DNA from 2 places in the Vagococcus penaei genome. Region 1 is predicted to be linked to the other one. Evidence: a T-box and tRNA genes for the amino acid it is inferred to sense, from the RefSeq annotation. Region 1 holds a T-box; the other holds one or more tRNA genes.

Region 1 (6,869 bases):
ACTACGTCGTTCTAACATGCAAGTCAAATCTGATGAACCTGATGTTCTCGAAGTTGGTTCTTTAATCATTAAGAAAGATTCACACGAAGTTGAAACCGATAGCGGAAAAAAAATTCAATTAACTGCTTTAGAATTTGGTATTCTATACTTATTAGCTAGTCACCCAAATCGTGTCTTTAGTGCGGATGAAATTTTTGAACGCGTATGGCAGCAAGAAAGTCTAGTTTCAGCAAAAACCGTTATGGTTCATGTTAGTCATCTACGTGATAAAATCGAAGAAGCAACGAATGGCGAGAAAGTAATTCAGACAGTTTGGGGAGTTGGCTACAAAATTGAAGGATAATACAAATAGAATAAAAAATAAAATTACTCTGACTTCTAAAGAAAAAAGTGAGCTTCTTATAGAAGGAATTGTAACAATTATTCTATTGATTCTTTTAAACTTAGCTGTCTATATGTTGGTTATTCAGTTTGCAGAAACAAACCAGCCTATTGAAGCAATGCTGTTTAACATTAAAGAATCCATTTACAATACCTTCTATATTGATCATCCTTATTCACTTAAACTCCTAATTATTTCATTTATGGGTTTAATTGATGTCTTTGTTTTATTTTGGCGCCTGATTCGGCGTTATAAACAAATGCAACAAGCTCATATTATTAGTGAATTGCATTATATTTCAAGTGGTCACTACAATCATCGGATTCCATTTCAATTAAATGGTGACTTAGGTCGCTTAATCAATAGCATTAATGCCTTAGTTGATAGTACCGTCAAAGCTATTGAAGATGAACGTTTGATTGAACAATCCAAAGATGAATTAATTACAAATGTCAGTCATGACATACGGACACCGCTGACATCCATTATTGGCTATCTTGGCTTAATTGAAGATGGCCAATATCAATCAACTGATGACTTACTAAAATATACTCATACGGCTTATTTAAAATCCAAACAAATGAAACTTTTAGTTGACGATCTTTTTGAATATACGAAAGTCAGGCAAGCCGATACACCACTGAACACTATGACATTCAATATGAGTCAATTACTTGAACAACTAGTCATAGAATACGAATTAGAGTCAACAAAAAATCAAATCCCAATCGAATTAACGATTGAATCACCTAATTTGATAATGGAAGGTGATACGGAAAAACTTGTTCGAGTGTTTGATAATCTACTATCCAATGCTTTCAAATATGGTTTAGATGGCTCTAAAATTGTTATTATGGCTAAAAAAGTAGATCAGATGCTTATTATAGAAGTCAAAAACAATGGTCAAGAAATTCCACAGGAAGCATTGGAACACTTGTTCGATCGTTTTTATCGTGTAGAAGAGTCACGTTCACTCCAAACAGGTGGGTCTGGACTAGGTCTAGCTATTGCTCAAAGTATTGTCGAACTACACCACGGTGAAATCTACGCGACTTCTGCCAATGGTTGGACGTCCTTTATCATTAAGTTACCCTTAAAAAACTGGTAAATTACAACTAAAAAAAACCTAAATTATATCAAATTTAGGTTTTTTTTGCTATATTACCTTATGTAACTTAACAGAAAGGACGAATTTATTAAATGACTTTTTTAAAGAAATCTGTCCACCTATTATTAGCTATTGTGTTATTGACTACTTTCATACTTATTCCATCTTCTTCTAGTTTAGCTAAAACAAATACCAATCAAGCTGAACCCGTTACTATTTATGCTAAAGCAGCTATGGTCACTGACATAGAAACAGGAAAAATCCTCTACGCTAAAAATATTGACGAAGCGCTTGGTATTGCATCTATGACCAAATTAATTACCGCCTATTTAGTTTATGAGTCAGTCGCTAATGGACAAATCAATTGGACCGATCAAGTCAAGATTAGTGATAGTCTCATTAAAACGACTGAGAATCCTGAATTATCCAATGTTCCACTTTACAAAAATCAAACTTATACCGTTCAAGATTTATTATACGCATCATTAATTAGCTCGGCGAATGCTGCAACCTCTGCCCTTGCTGAATTTATTAGCGGTTCCGAACCAAAATTTGTGGATCAAATGCGTGCAAAAATGACAGAATGGGGAATTACCGATTCATTTTTAATTAGCTCATCTGGTCTTGGGACAATGTTTTTAGAAAATGGAAAGTATCCGGGCTCTCATGATGATGACGAAAATCGATTATCTGCTCGAGATATGACAATCGTTGCTGAACATTTACTAGCTGATTATCCAGATGTGTTGGCCATTACCAAATTATCAGAATACATATTGTTTAATGGAACTAAAAATCAAACGCTACTCACCAATTCAAACTATATGTTACCTAATATGCCTTACTACTATGCAGGTGTTGATGGCCTAAAAACTGGTACAACTGATTTAGCAGGTGCCTGTTTCATTGGAACCATTGAAAAAGATGGTAGACGCTATATTTCAGTCGTGATGGGAGTAGATGAGGAGCATAATCGCTTTATTGAAACACAAAAAATGTTAGATTATGTTTTCCAAACTTGGGTTTACCAACCTGTTGTGACTCAAGGTCAATCAGCTGTCGAACCTACTATGCCTGTCAATCTAGGTAAAGAAGCAACGGTTCCATTAAAAACCGATCAAACGGTTAGTGCTTGGGTTAACACGAATCAGGCAGAAGCATCAGTTGATGTCAGTTTCGAACCAAAATCAAGCTACACTAATGGCTTAAATGCTCCGGTCAAAGAAAATAAATTGGTTGGCTATGAACGAATTCAATCTGCTGACCGATTGGGATTCCTACACCCTCAACAAAATAAAGTAACTCATGTTCCTGTCAAAACAGCGCAATCTATCGAAAAAGTAAACTTTTTTGTCGAAGTTTGGCACAAGGTACGCAACTTCTTTCACTAATTCAATACGAATAAACTGATACTTAAGGTAGGTAAATACTATATGACCAATAATTCTCGTGTCGATTATGATAAATTAAAGAAGAAATACAAACGTCGTCGCTTTTTTTCGCTTATAGTTGGGTTGATTTTCGGCTTAATTATTGCCTTTAATATTTATTATTGGCTGCCATTAATCCAAAAAAAAATTGATATACCTGCCATTCCACAAGCTGTCATCGCAACTAGTTCAAGCGAAAAAACTAAACAAAGCTCTAGTACAATTGACTCATCAATGACGAATAAGCAAGAAACAGAAACAACAACTAGCACCTCTTATGAACCGAGATTAAACACCAAAAACACGCAAATCTCGGCTTTTTATAAGCCTTTATCGGAATCAATAGATAACCAATTAACTGAGGCAAATATTTCTGGAACATTTCTTGGTGTTAAGAACAACCAAATTGTGCTCTATAAATCCTATGGAGAAGCAGCTAAACAACAAGCTAATCCGCTAGAAAGTTCTTATATGATTGCTTCATTACAGAAATCTGTCACTGCTGTTTTGATTATGTCGCTGATTCAAGAGAATAAATTAAAATTGGATACGCCTCTATCTGAATTTTATCCAGATATTCCAAGTAGTAATCAGATTACCATTGACTCAATGCTGTCAATGACTTCTGGACTAGAACTAGACGATGATAATCGACCAAATTCTCAAAATTCTAGTGATATACTTGATTTTGCCATAAAAAATGTGACACATGAACCACAAAATAAATGGTCCTATTCCTATGTTAACTACACTTTACTAGCAGGAATAGTCGAAATTTTATCGCATAAACCTTATGAAGAATACACACAAGAAAAAATTATCTCACCGTTGAATCTTAAACATTCTTTCTTCTATAATACTCAATCAAAAGAACAAACATTGATTGATACTTATAGTAAAGATAATAATGGAAAACTAAGCAAAAATAATATAAAAAAATCTGCCTACATCAATGAGCTAGGAACCGGTAATCTCGCTATGTCGGCTGAAGATTTTTTAATCTTTATTCAAGCAGTTATTGATGGGACACTATTGGATAGTAATGAAGTCATTGCAATGTGGACGCCAAATCCAACAACTTTTAACTATACTTACAAGAGTGGCTTTTATCATAAAGATAATTATCTATATGGTCATGGCTTATTTCATGGCTATGAACCGACTGTCTATATAAGTGAAGATGGCAGTGATGCCGTTATCTTTTTCGCTAATATGTATCAACCAGATAAATTAAATACTAACTTAGTCCAAGATATTTACCAACAGATAATTGCTCCCTACACTGGTCCTACAGCACAATAACACTAATTGACACATCAGATAAAAGGCTATATACTAATGTGTAAGTAAATAGACTAACTATTTGAGAGATTAGTACTTTTCATTCGGTGACTTTTAGAAAGTTGGCGGTCGATGCAAGCCAACAGTCACCCAAAAGGAATCCACTCTCTAGCAATGCATAACGAAAATTTGTTTAGCAAATCAAAAGTTATGACGGTTTGACCCGTTAACAATCTAACGAAGATACACGCTATTGTGTAAATTTGGGTGGCACCGCGACGTTCAACCTCTCGCCCCATAAATAATCATTGGATTATTGTGGGGTTGAGAGGTTTTTTTATATCATAATAATAAGGAGGAAATAAATATGTTAGACATTAAATTTATGCGTCAAAACTTCAATACTGTCAAAGAAAAATTATTAACACGAGGTGTCAACGATAGTCTGTTGACAGAATTTTTAGACTTAGATCAAGAACGCCGTAATCATTTAGTTGAGGTGGAAACACTTAAAAAACTACGTAACGATGTGTCTCAAGAGATTGCCCAACTGAAACGCAACAAAGAAAATGCTGACGAAAAAATCAAAGAAATGAAAGAAGTCGGTGAAAAAATTAAAGTTTTAGATGGTGACGTAACAGATATTGATAACCGTCTCCAAGAAATTTCTTATACTCTGCCAAACTTGCCTCATGATGATGTTCCCGTTGGAGCTGATGAAGAAGAAAATATCGAAGTACGTCGCTGGGAAACACCTCGTCAATTTGATTTTGAGCCAAAACCTCACTGGGAAATTGCTGAAAATCTAGGCATTTTAGATTTCGAACGTGGTGCTAAGGTAACTGGTAGCCGGTTCTTATTTTATAAAGGACTAGGTGCTCGCTTAGAACGCGCGATTTATAACTTTATGTTAGATACACACGTCTATGAACATGGCTATACAGAAATGATTCCGCCGTATATGGTGAACGATCAATCAATGTTCGGTACTGGACAATTTCCGAAGTTTAAAGAAGATGTTTTCCAATTAGCAGATACCCATTACACGCTGATTCCAACTGCAGAAGTTCCTTTAACTAACTACTACCGTGATGAAATTCTTAATGAATCTGATTTACCTGTTTACTTTACGGCTCTTAGTCCTTCATTCCGTTCTGAAGCTGGTAGTGCTGGACGTGATACTCGTGGATTAATTCGTCTGCATCAATTTAATAAAGTCGAGATGGTAAAACTAGCGAAACCAGAAAACTCTTATGAAGAATTAGAAAAAATGACTAGCAATGCAGAAACGATTCTCCAAAAATTAAACTTGCCTTATCGTGTTATTACTTTATGTACTGGAGACATGGGCTTTTCTGCTGCAAAAACTTATGACTTAGAAGTTTGGATTCCAGCCCAAGATACTTACCGTGAGATTAGTTCATGTTCAAACTGTGAAAGCTTCCAAGCAAGACGTGCGAAAATTCGCTACCGTGATGAAGATGGTAAAGTCAACTTAGTCCATACTTTAAATGGCTCTGGGCTAGCCGTTGGTCGAACAGTAGCTGCTATCTTAGAAAATTACCAGAATGAAGATGGTAGTGTCACAATTCCTGAAGTACTCCGTCCTTATATGGGTGGCTTAGATATGATTACTAAATAAAAAAAAATCCGACGATAGTTGACTATCGTCGGATTTTTTATAAACATTTTTAAGATTCAATTGAATAGTTTGGTGCTTCTTTCGTAATTTGTACATCATGAGGATGAGATTCTCTAAGTCCAGCACCACTCATTTGAATAAATTGCGCATTATCACGTAACTCTTGTAAATTACCTGCACCTACATAGCCCATACCTGCACGTAGTCCACCAAGCATTTGGAAAATAATATCTTGAACGCTACCTTTATAAGCAACACGTCCTTCAATGCCTTCTGGTACTAACTTATTAGCTTCATTGACACCTGTTTGGAAATAACGGTCACTTGACCCTTTTTCCATGGCACCTAATGAGCCCATACCTCGATATGTTTTAAAACGACGACCTTGATAAATTTCAAATTCACCAGGTGATTCATCTGTACCTGCTAACATTGAGCCTAACATAACGACATAACCACCAGCTGCTAAGGCTTTGACGATATCGCCAGAGTATTTAATTCCACCATCGGCAATAATCGTTTTCCCATATTCTCTAGCAACAGAAGCTGCATCGTAAATCGCAGTTAATTGTGGAACACCTACACCCGCAACCACACGAGTCGTACAAATTGATCCAGGTCCAATCCCGACTTTAACAACATCAACACCAACATCATATAAAGCACGTGTTGCTTCAGCAGTCGCTACGTTTCCAGCAATTAATATAGTTGTTGGGAACGTTTCACGGATTTCTTTAATTTTACGAATAACGCCAGCACTATGACCGTGCGCTGTATCGATAACAATTGCATCAACACCAGCATCAATCAAGGCTTTCGCACGATCAAATGTGTCACTTGTTACACCAACAGCGGCTGCAACTAATAAACGACCATGTACATCTTTCGCTGCATTTGGGAACTCAATGACTTTCTCGATATCCTTAATTGTAATTAAACCACTTAAACGTCCAGCGTCATCAACAATTGGTAATTTTTCAATTTTATGTTGTTGCAACGTTTTTTCGGCATCTTTCAATGATGTAC
Region 2 (6,869 bases), 740 kb from region 1:
TTCAGATAAACTCCGAATGCCATTCATTTATATCCGGGAGTCAGACAGTGAGTGATAAGATCCATTGTCGAAAGGGAAACAGCCCAGACCACCAGTTAAGGTCCCAAAATATATGTTAAGTGGAAAAGGATGTGAGGGTGCACAAACAACTAGGATGTTGGCTTAGAAGCAGCCACCATTTAAAGAGTGCGTAATAGCTCACTAGTCGAGTGCCCTTGCGCCGAAAATGTACCGGGGCTAAACATATTACCGAAACTGTGGATAGAACCTTTGGTTCTATGGTAGGAGAGCGTTCTAAGGGCGTTGAAGCTAGATCGTGAGGACTAGTGGAGCGCTTAGAAGTGAGAATGCCGGTATGAGTAGCGAAAGACAGGTGAGAATCCTGTCCACCGAATGACTAAGGTTTCCTGGGGAAGGCTCGTCCTCCCAGGGTTAGTCGGGACCTAAGCCGAGGCCGATAGGCGTAGGCGATGGACAACAGGTTGAGATTCCTGTACTCGTTTGTTTTGTTTGAACAATGGAGGGACACAGGAGGTTACGGAAGCGCACTGTTGGATATGTGCGTATAAGCAACAAGTCTTGGTGTGAGTCAAATGCTTACACCTCTAAGGACGAGTTGTGATGTGGAGGGAAATTTAGTACCGAAGTTCCAATATCACACTGTCAAGAAAATCTTCTAGTTAGAAGCAAACGACCCGTACCGCAAACCGACACAGGTAGTCGAGGAGAGAATCCTAAGGTGAGCGAGAGAACTCTTGTTAAGGAACTCGGCAAAATGACCCCGTAACTTCGGGAGAAGGGGTGCTAAACGCAAGTTTAGCCGCAGTGAATAGGCCCAAGCGACTGTTTATCAAAAACACAGGTCTCTGCAAAATCGAAAGATGACGTATAGGGGCTGACGCCTGCCCGGTGCTGGAAGGTTAAGAGGATGGGTTAGCAATAGCGAAGCTCAGAATTGAAGCCCCAGTAAACGGCGGCCGTAACTATAACGGTCCTAAGGTAGCGAAATTCCTTGTCGGGTAAGTTCCGACCCGCACGAAAGGCGTAACGATTTGGGCACTGTCTCAACAAGAGACTCGGTGAAATTTTAGTACCTGTGAAGATGCAGGTTACCCGCGACAGGACGGAAAGACCCCATGGAGCTTTACTGTAGTTTGATATTGACTGTTTGTGACACATGTACAGGATAGGTAGGAGCCGTTGAACTCGGAACGCTAGTTTCGAGGGAGGCATTGGTGGGATACTACCCTTGTGTTATGACCAGTCTAACCCGCGCCACTTATCGTGGCGGGAGACAGTGTCAGATGGACAGTTTGACTGGGGCGGTCGCCTCCTAAAATGTAACGGAGGCGCCCAAAGGTTCCCTCAGAATGGTTGGAAATCATTCGAAGAGTGTAAAGGCAAAAGGGAGCTTGACTGCGAGAGTTACAACTCGAGCAGGGACGAAAGTCGGGCTTAGTGATCCGGTGGTTCCGCATGGAAGGGCCATCGCTCAACGGATAAAAGCTACCCTGGGGATAACAGGCTTATCTCCCCCAAGAGTTCACATCGACGGGGAGGTTTGGCACCTCGATGTCGGCTCGTCGCATCCTGGGGCTGTAGTCGGTCCCAAGGGTTGGGCTGTTCGCCCATTAAAGCGGCACGCGAGCTGGGTTCAGAACGTCGTGAGACAGTTCGGTCCCTATCCGTCGCGGGCGTTGGAAATTTGAGAGGAGCTGTCCTTAGTACGAGAGGACCGGGATGGACATACCTCTGGTGTACCAGTTGTTCTGCCAAGGGCATTGCTGGGTAGCTATGTATGGACGGGATAAACGCTGAAAGCATCTAAGCGTGAAGCCCCCCTCAAGATGAGATTTCCCATTTCTTTAAGAAAGTAAGATCCCTGAGAGATGATCAGGTAGATAGGCTAGGAGTGGAAGTACAGTGATGTATGGAGCGGACTAGTACTAATCGATCGAGGACTTAACCAAATAAACGGTGTCACTTATGTTAATGATAACTTCAAATCCAGTTTTGAGTGAGCAATCACTTAATTAAATAGAACACTTATAGAAGTGTGGTGGCGATGGCAAGAAGGATACACCTGTAACCATGCCGAACACAGCAGTTAAGCTTCTTAGCGCCGAGGGTAGTGAAGGGTTTCTCTTTGTGAGAGTAGGACGCTGCCACGCATTTATAAGTATTCCGGCATAGCTCAGTTGGTAGTAGCGCATGACTGTTAATCATGATGTCGTAGGTTCGAGTCCTACTGCCGGAGTCCTTTTAAAGAGTCATTAAAAGCTAAAGCTTGGAGAGTTGTCCGAGTTGGCCGAAGGAGCATGATTGGAAATCATGTAGGCGGTAATAACTGTCTCAAGGGTTCGAATCCCTTACTCTCCGTAAAATAATAAATAAGGCCCGTTGGTCAAGCGGTTAAGACACCGCCCTTTCACGGCGGTAACACGGGTTCGATTCCCGTACGGGTCATAACAATAAATATATAAAGTTTTCAGATGGGAAAAGTCTTATTTAGCCAATAAGAATAGATGGTTCGAATCCATAAACTTTTTAAATGGTTCCGTGGTGTAGGGGTTAACATGCCTGCCTGTCACGCAGGAGATCGCGGGTTCAAATCCCGTCGGGACCGTTTAGGCGCAGTAGCTCAGTTGGTAGAGCAACGGATTGAAGCTCCGTGTGTCGGCAGTTCGATTCTGTCTTGCGCCATTTTGGAGGGATAGCGAAGTGGCTAAACGCGGCGGACTGTAAATCCGCTCCTTCGGGTTCGGCAGTTCGAATCTGCCTCCCTCCATTTTTATAGGGGTATAGTTTAGTGGTAGAACTACGGTCTCCAAAACCGTCAGCGTGGGTTCGAGTCCTACTACCCCTGTTGCTTCAATAGTATTATGGCGATTGTGGCGAAGTGGTTAACGCATCGGATTGTGGTTCCGACACGCGTGGGTTCGATTCCCATCAGTCGCCTTTTTTTATTGGGCTATAGCCAAGCGGTAAGGCAACGGACTTTGACTCCGTCACTCGTTGGTTCGAATCCAGCTAGCCCAGTTTTAATATGGTATGGCGGTATAGCCAAGTGGTAAGGCAGAGGTCTGCAACACCTTTATCATCGGTTCAAATCCGGTTACCGCCTTTTTCTAATTAATATATGCCGGCGTGGCGGAATTGGCAGACGCGCTGGACTCAAAATCCTGTGCCCGCAAGGGCGTGCCGGTTCGACCCCGGCCGCCGGTATTAGTTAGATTTTTTATTTTAATAGTATTATGGCGATTGTGGCGAAGTGGTTAACGCATCGGATTGTGGTTCCGACACGCGTGGGTTCGATTCCCATCAGTCGCCCTTTTAATGGGCTATAGCCAAGCGGTAAGGCAACGGACTTTGACTCCGTCACTCGTTGGTTCGAATCCAGCTAGCCCAGTTTATTTTATAGTATGGTAATAATGGCAAGAAGGATACACCTGTAACCATGTCGAACACAGTAGTTAAGTTTCTTAGCGCCGAGGGTAGTGAAGGGTTTCTCTTTGTGAGAGTAGGACATTGCCATGCTAGATAGATAATAGGCCCGTTGGTCAAGCGGTTAAGACACCGCCCTTTCACGGCGGTAACACGGGTTCGATTCCCGTACGGGTCATAACAATAAATATATAAAGTTTTCAGATGGGAAAAGTCTTATTTAGCCAATAAGAATAGATGGTTCGAATCCATAAACTTTTTAAATGGTTCCGTGGTGTAGGGGTTAACATGCCTGCCTGTCACGCAGGAGATCGCGGGTTCAAATCCCGTCGGGACCGTTTAGGCGCAGTAGCTCAGTTGGTAGAGCAACGGATTGAAGCTCCGTGTGTCGGCAGTTCGATTCTGTCTTGCGCCATTTTGGAGGGATAGCGAAGTGGCTAAACGCGGCGGACTGTAAATCCGCTCCTTCGGGTTCGGCAGTTCGAATCTGCCTCCCTCCATTTTTTTAATATGGCGATTGTGGCGAAGTGGTTAACGCATCGGATTGTGGTTCCGACACGCGTGGGTTCGATTCCCATCAGTCGCCTTTTTTAATGGGCTATAGCCAAGCGGTAAGGCAACGGACTTTGACTCCGTCACTCGTTGGTTCGAATCCAGCTAGCCCAGTATATAATTATTGATTAGTATATAAAATAAAAAGAAGATAGATTGAGTTTTCTCATATTCTATCTTCTTTTTTCTCATCTTTTATTGTACGAATTTAGTAAAAAACTGTTGGAGATTTAACTTCCAACAGTTTAAGTATAACTAGAAAAAATCAAGTGTGCTTGTTTTAGGCTAATATGAAATGTTTTATCTGATTGATTAATTGTAAAGACAATCAATTCGTTAAAATGATCAATATCTACTATATGGATAGTATCACCTACCGTTAAGTTAATTGACGACATATAATTTAAAACGGAAGTATCATCCATAACGCGGCCAATTATTAAGGAATCACCTGGTTTAAAATCAGAAATAGGTATTAAAGAAGGCTCTCGATAGTTATCATGTGTTGGAATGATTCCACCATGCGGGCAAGTTTTTGGTTTACTTAAGTATGTAAATAAGCGATCAAAAAAGATAGGATCTTTAACGTGTTCTAATTCTTCAGATAAATGGTGCAAATCATGAAGTGAATAGCCTAGTTTGTCATATAGAAAGGTTTCGATAATTCGATGATTTCTGATGATTGTAATGGTTTGATTAAGACCATTTAATGTTAATTTGACACCAGTATAAGGCTTATATTCTAAAAGGCCGTCACTTTGAAGTTTTTCTACCATTTCTGTGACTGAAGCAGGTGAGACATTTAAATGTTGCGATAAGGTTTTATTAGAAACGAATTCATCAATACCATTATTCTCATAAATCGCTTTTAGGTAATCTTCTTTATTACTCGATGATTTCTTCATAGGGGCCTCCTAAAGTAATATTGTAATCGGCTAACTAACTAATCAATTATAACATAGTTTACTAATTTTTTTAAACATTATTAGTCTAGGATATTTTTTTATAAATGACTATGATATACTACAATAGAGAAAGAGAGGTTGATATAATGGTAACGTTTTATTGGTACCCAAAGTGTTCAACTTGCAAAAAAGCTAAAGTCTGGTTAGATGAGCACGCGATTGATTACAAGATAATTAATATGATAGAAGAACCACCAGCAAAAGATTTATTAATTACATGGATGAATGATAATGATTATCCTATTCGACGTTTCTTTAATACTAGTGGTATCAAATATCGGGAGCAGCATCTGAAAGATATTGTTAATGAATTTACTGTGGAAGAAGCGGCAAGTCGTTTGACAGTTGATGGTATGCTTATTAAGCGTCCGATTATGCTATTAGCCAATAATCAGGTATTACTTGGTTTTAAGGAAAAAGAATATGAGGAAGCATTTTTAAATTAGGAGGTAAAATTGATGACTGATAAAAATTTATGGATTAAAGAAGAAGGAGACTTGATTAGAGTTGGTTTGTCTGAACAAGCACAAGATGATTTAGGAAAAATTAGTTTTGCTTCTTTTCCAAAAGTCGGTACAATTGTTGAATTAGGTGACGAAGTTGTTGAGCTAGAAGCTGAAAAAGCTGTAGTTGAATATGAATCACCTGTTTCGGGAACAGTCGTTGAGGTGAATGAGGCTGCACAAAATCAACCTAGTTTACTTGATGAAGCAAAGGCTTGGTTATTTGTAGTTAAACCTTAATTAAAAAGGGCTCTTTGTCAAATCGGACTGATGAGTCGGATATATGAGATGATAAATTTGAGATTATTCTCAGATTTATCATCTTTTTTAGTTATTTAATTTTAATAAGGCCGTTTATCAAGAAAATTCTTATGCGCATATTCGTAAAGGAGTTGAACCCGTAGGAAACTCTTTTAAGAGTTTTTATATGAGTGTTCTTAGCTTCGATTTTTCCATTGGAAAAATTATATTTTAGGGCATTTCGAATACCTTCCTCGTAGGAAATCAGATTGTCTATTTTATTTCTAAATTGTCTATCCAAGCTATCGGGTAAATCTTTCAATAGTTCGAAAAATGACTGGTCATCTTTGTTTCTAAAGTGATACATTAGTAAATGAAAGATATCATAAGCTTCTTTTAGATTAGAAGAGAATGAAAGTAGTCGATCAATCATCATAGATTCCGTTAAAAGAGGATGCTTTGGAGAAGGAAAGCTTCTCCAGGTTTTGAATTCTGAAATGGAAATAGTTGTTTGATTTTTCAGAAGACATTTCCAGTTTGATTTTAATTTATTGGCTTCTGAATTTTTCTTGTTGGCAACTAATGTCTTCATTTCTCGTACTCTCAAATCATTAAAAGCAGTGTTCAAATGCTTTACAATATGAAATCGATCAATGACTAGCTTAGCAGTAGGAAAGACTGTTTTAGTCAATTGAAAGTAAGCTGCATTCATATCTGTTACTAAAAATTTAACTTTTCTCCGTTCCTCCAATGAAGAGCGATTAAAGTAAGGAATGATTTTCTCTAATTTCCTACTAGGTAAAACGTCCACTAATTCACCTGTTTTCCCATCAGCACATATGAAGTTCATTTTATCTTCATAACTAGCGTGAGATCTAAACTCATCTACCATTAAAACTTCTGGAAAAGATCGAGGTTTAAGTTGTTGTGGGAGCTGTGATTCAACGGACTTAAGAACTCTTAAAACTGTAGTTAAAGAAACTTGGCATTGTTTAGATATAACTGTCATAGAGATTTTCTCAGTTAATAATTCTAAAATCTTCAAAGTAATAAATTTACTGATATGACAATTTTTTTCAACAATAGAACACTGTGCGGTCCAATTGTGAGAACAGTTTTTACAATGGAATCGTTGTTTCTTTAGTTTTAAAACAGTAGGCATATT

Evidence for each region. The T-box of region 1 lies ahead of serS (serine--tRNA ligase). A T-box ahead of a tRNA ligase gene usually reads a tRNA of that ligase, here a tRNA-Ser.
Region 2: it encodes a tRNA-Ser, which carries the amino acid that the T-box ahead of serS (serine--tRNA ligase) is inferred to sense. The anticodon was not compared.

What each region holds. Positions count from the first base shown of each region.
Region 1 covers NZ_CP019609.1:1,301,949-1,308,817, forward strand. The annotation lists gene croR (response regulator transcription factor CroR) at 1-343, shown strand, start outside; gene BW732_RS06260 (sensor histidine kinase) at 333-1,490, shown strand; gene BW732_RS06265 (serine hydrolase) at 1,583-2,881, shown strand; gene BW732_RS06270 (serine hydrolase domain-containing protein) at 2,924-4,222, shown strand; T-box leader at 4,273-4,502, shown strand; gene serS (serine--tRNA ligase) at 4,569-5,843, shown strand; gene guaB (IMP dehydrogenase) at 5,893-6,869, opposite strand, start outside.
Region 2 covers NZ_CP019609.1:2,041,259-2,048,127, forward strand. The annotation lists rRNA gene BW732_RS09665 (23S ribosomal RNA) at 1-1,970, shown strand, start outside; rRNA gene rrf (5S ribosomal RNA) at 2,056-2,171, shown strand; tRNA gene BW732_RS09675 (tRNA-Asn) at 2,184-2,257, shown strand; tRNA gene BW732_RS09680 (tRNA-Ser) at 2,290-2,379, shown strand; tRNA gene BW732_RS09685 (tRNA-Glu) at 2,395-2,466, shown strand; tRNA gene BW732_RS09690 (tRNA-Asp) at 2,554-2,626, shown strand; tRNA gene BW732_RS09695 (tRNA-Phe) at 2,631-2,703, shown strand; tRNA gene BW732_RS09700 (tRNA-Tyr) at 2,708-2,788, shown strand; tRNA gene BW732_RS09705 (tRNA-Trp) at 2,796-2,866, shown strand; tRNA gene BW732_RS09710 (tRNA-His) at 2,886-2,958, shown strand; tRNA gene BW732_RS09715 (tRNA-Gln) at 2,968-3,039, shown strand; tRNA gene BW732_RS09720 (tRNA-Cys) at 3,054-3,124, shown strand; tRNA gene BW732_RS09725 (tRNA-Leu) at 3,142-3,225, shown strand; tRNA gene BW732_RS09730 (tRNA-His) at 3,258-3,330, shown strand; tRNA gene BW732_RS09735 (tRNA-Gln) at 3,338-3,409, shown strand; rRNA gene rrf (5S ribosomal RNA) at 3,422-3,537, shown strand; tRNA gene BW732_RS09745 (tRNA-Glu) at 3,551-3,622, shown strand; tRNA gene BW732_RS09750 (tRNA-Asp) at 3,710-3,782, shown strand; tRNA gene BW732_RS09755 (tRNA-Phe) at 3,787-3,859, shown strand; tRNA gene BW732_RS09760 (tRNA-Tyr) at 3,864-3,944, shown strand; tRNA gene BW732_RS09765 (tRNA-His) at 3,958-4,030, shown strand; tRNA gene BW732_RS09770 (tRNA-Gln) at 4,039-4,110, shown strand; gene BW732_RS09775 (metal-dependent transcriptional regulator) at 4,242-4,901, opposite strand; gene BW732_RS09780 (arsenate reductase family protein) at 5,048-5,407, shown strand; gene BW732_RS09785 (glycine cleavage system H family protein) at 5,420-5,704, shown strand; gene BW732_RS09790 (ISL3 family transposase) at 5,796-6,869, opposite strand, start outside.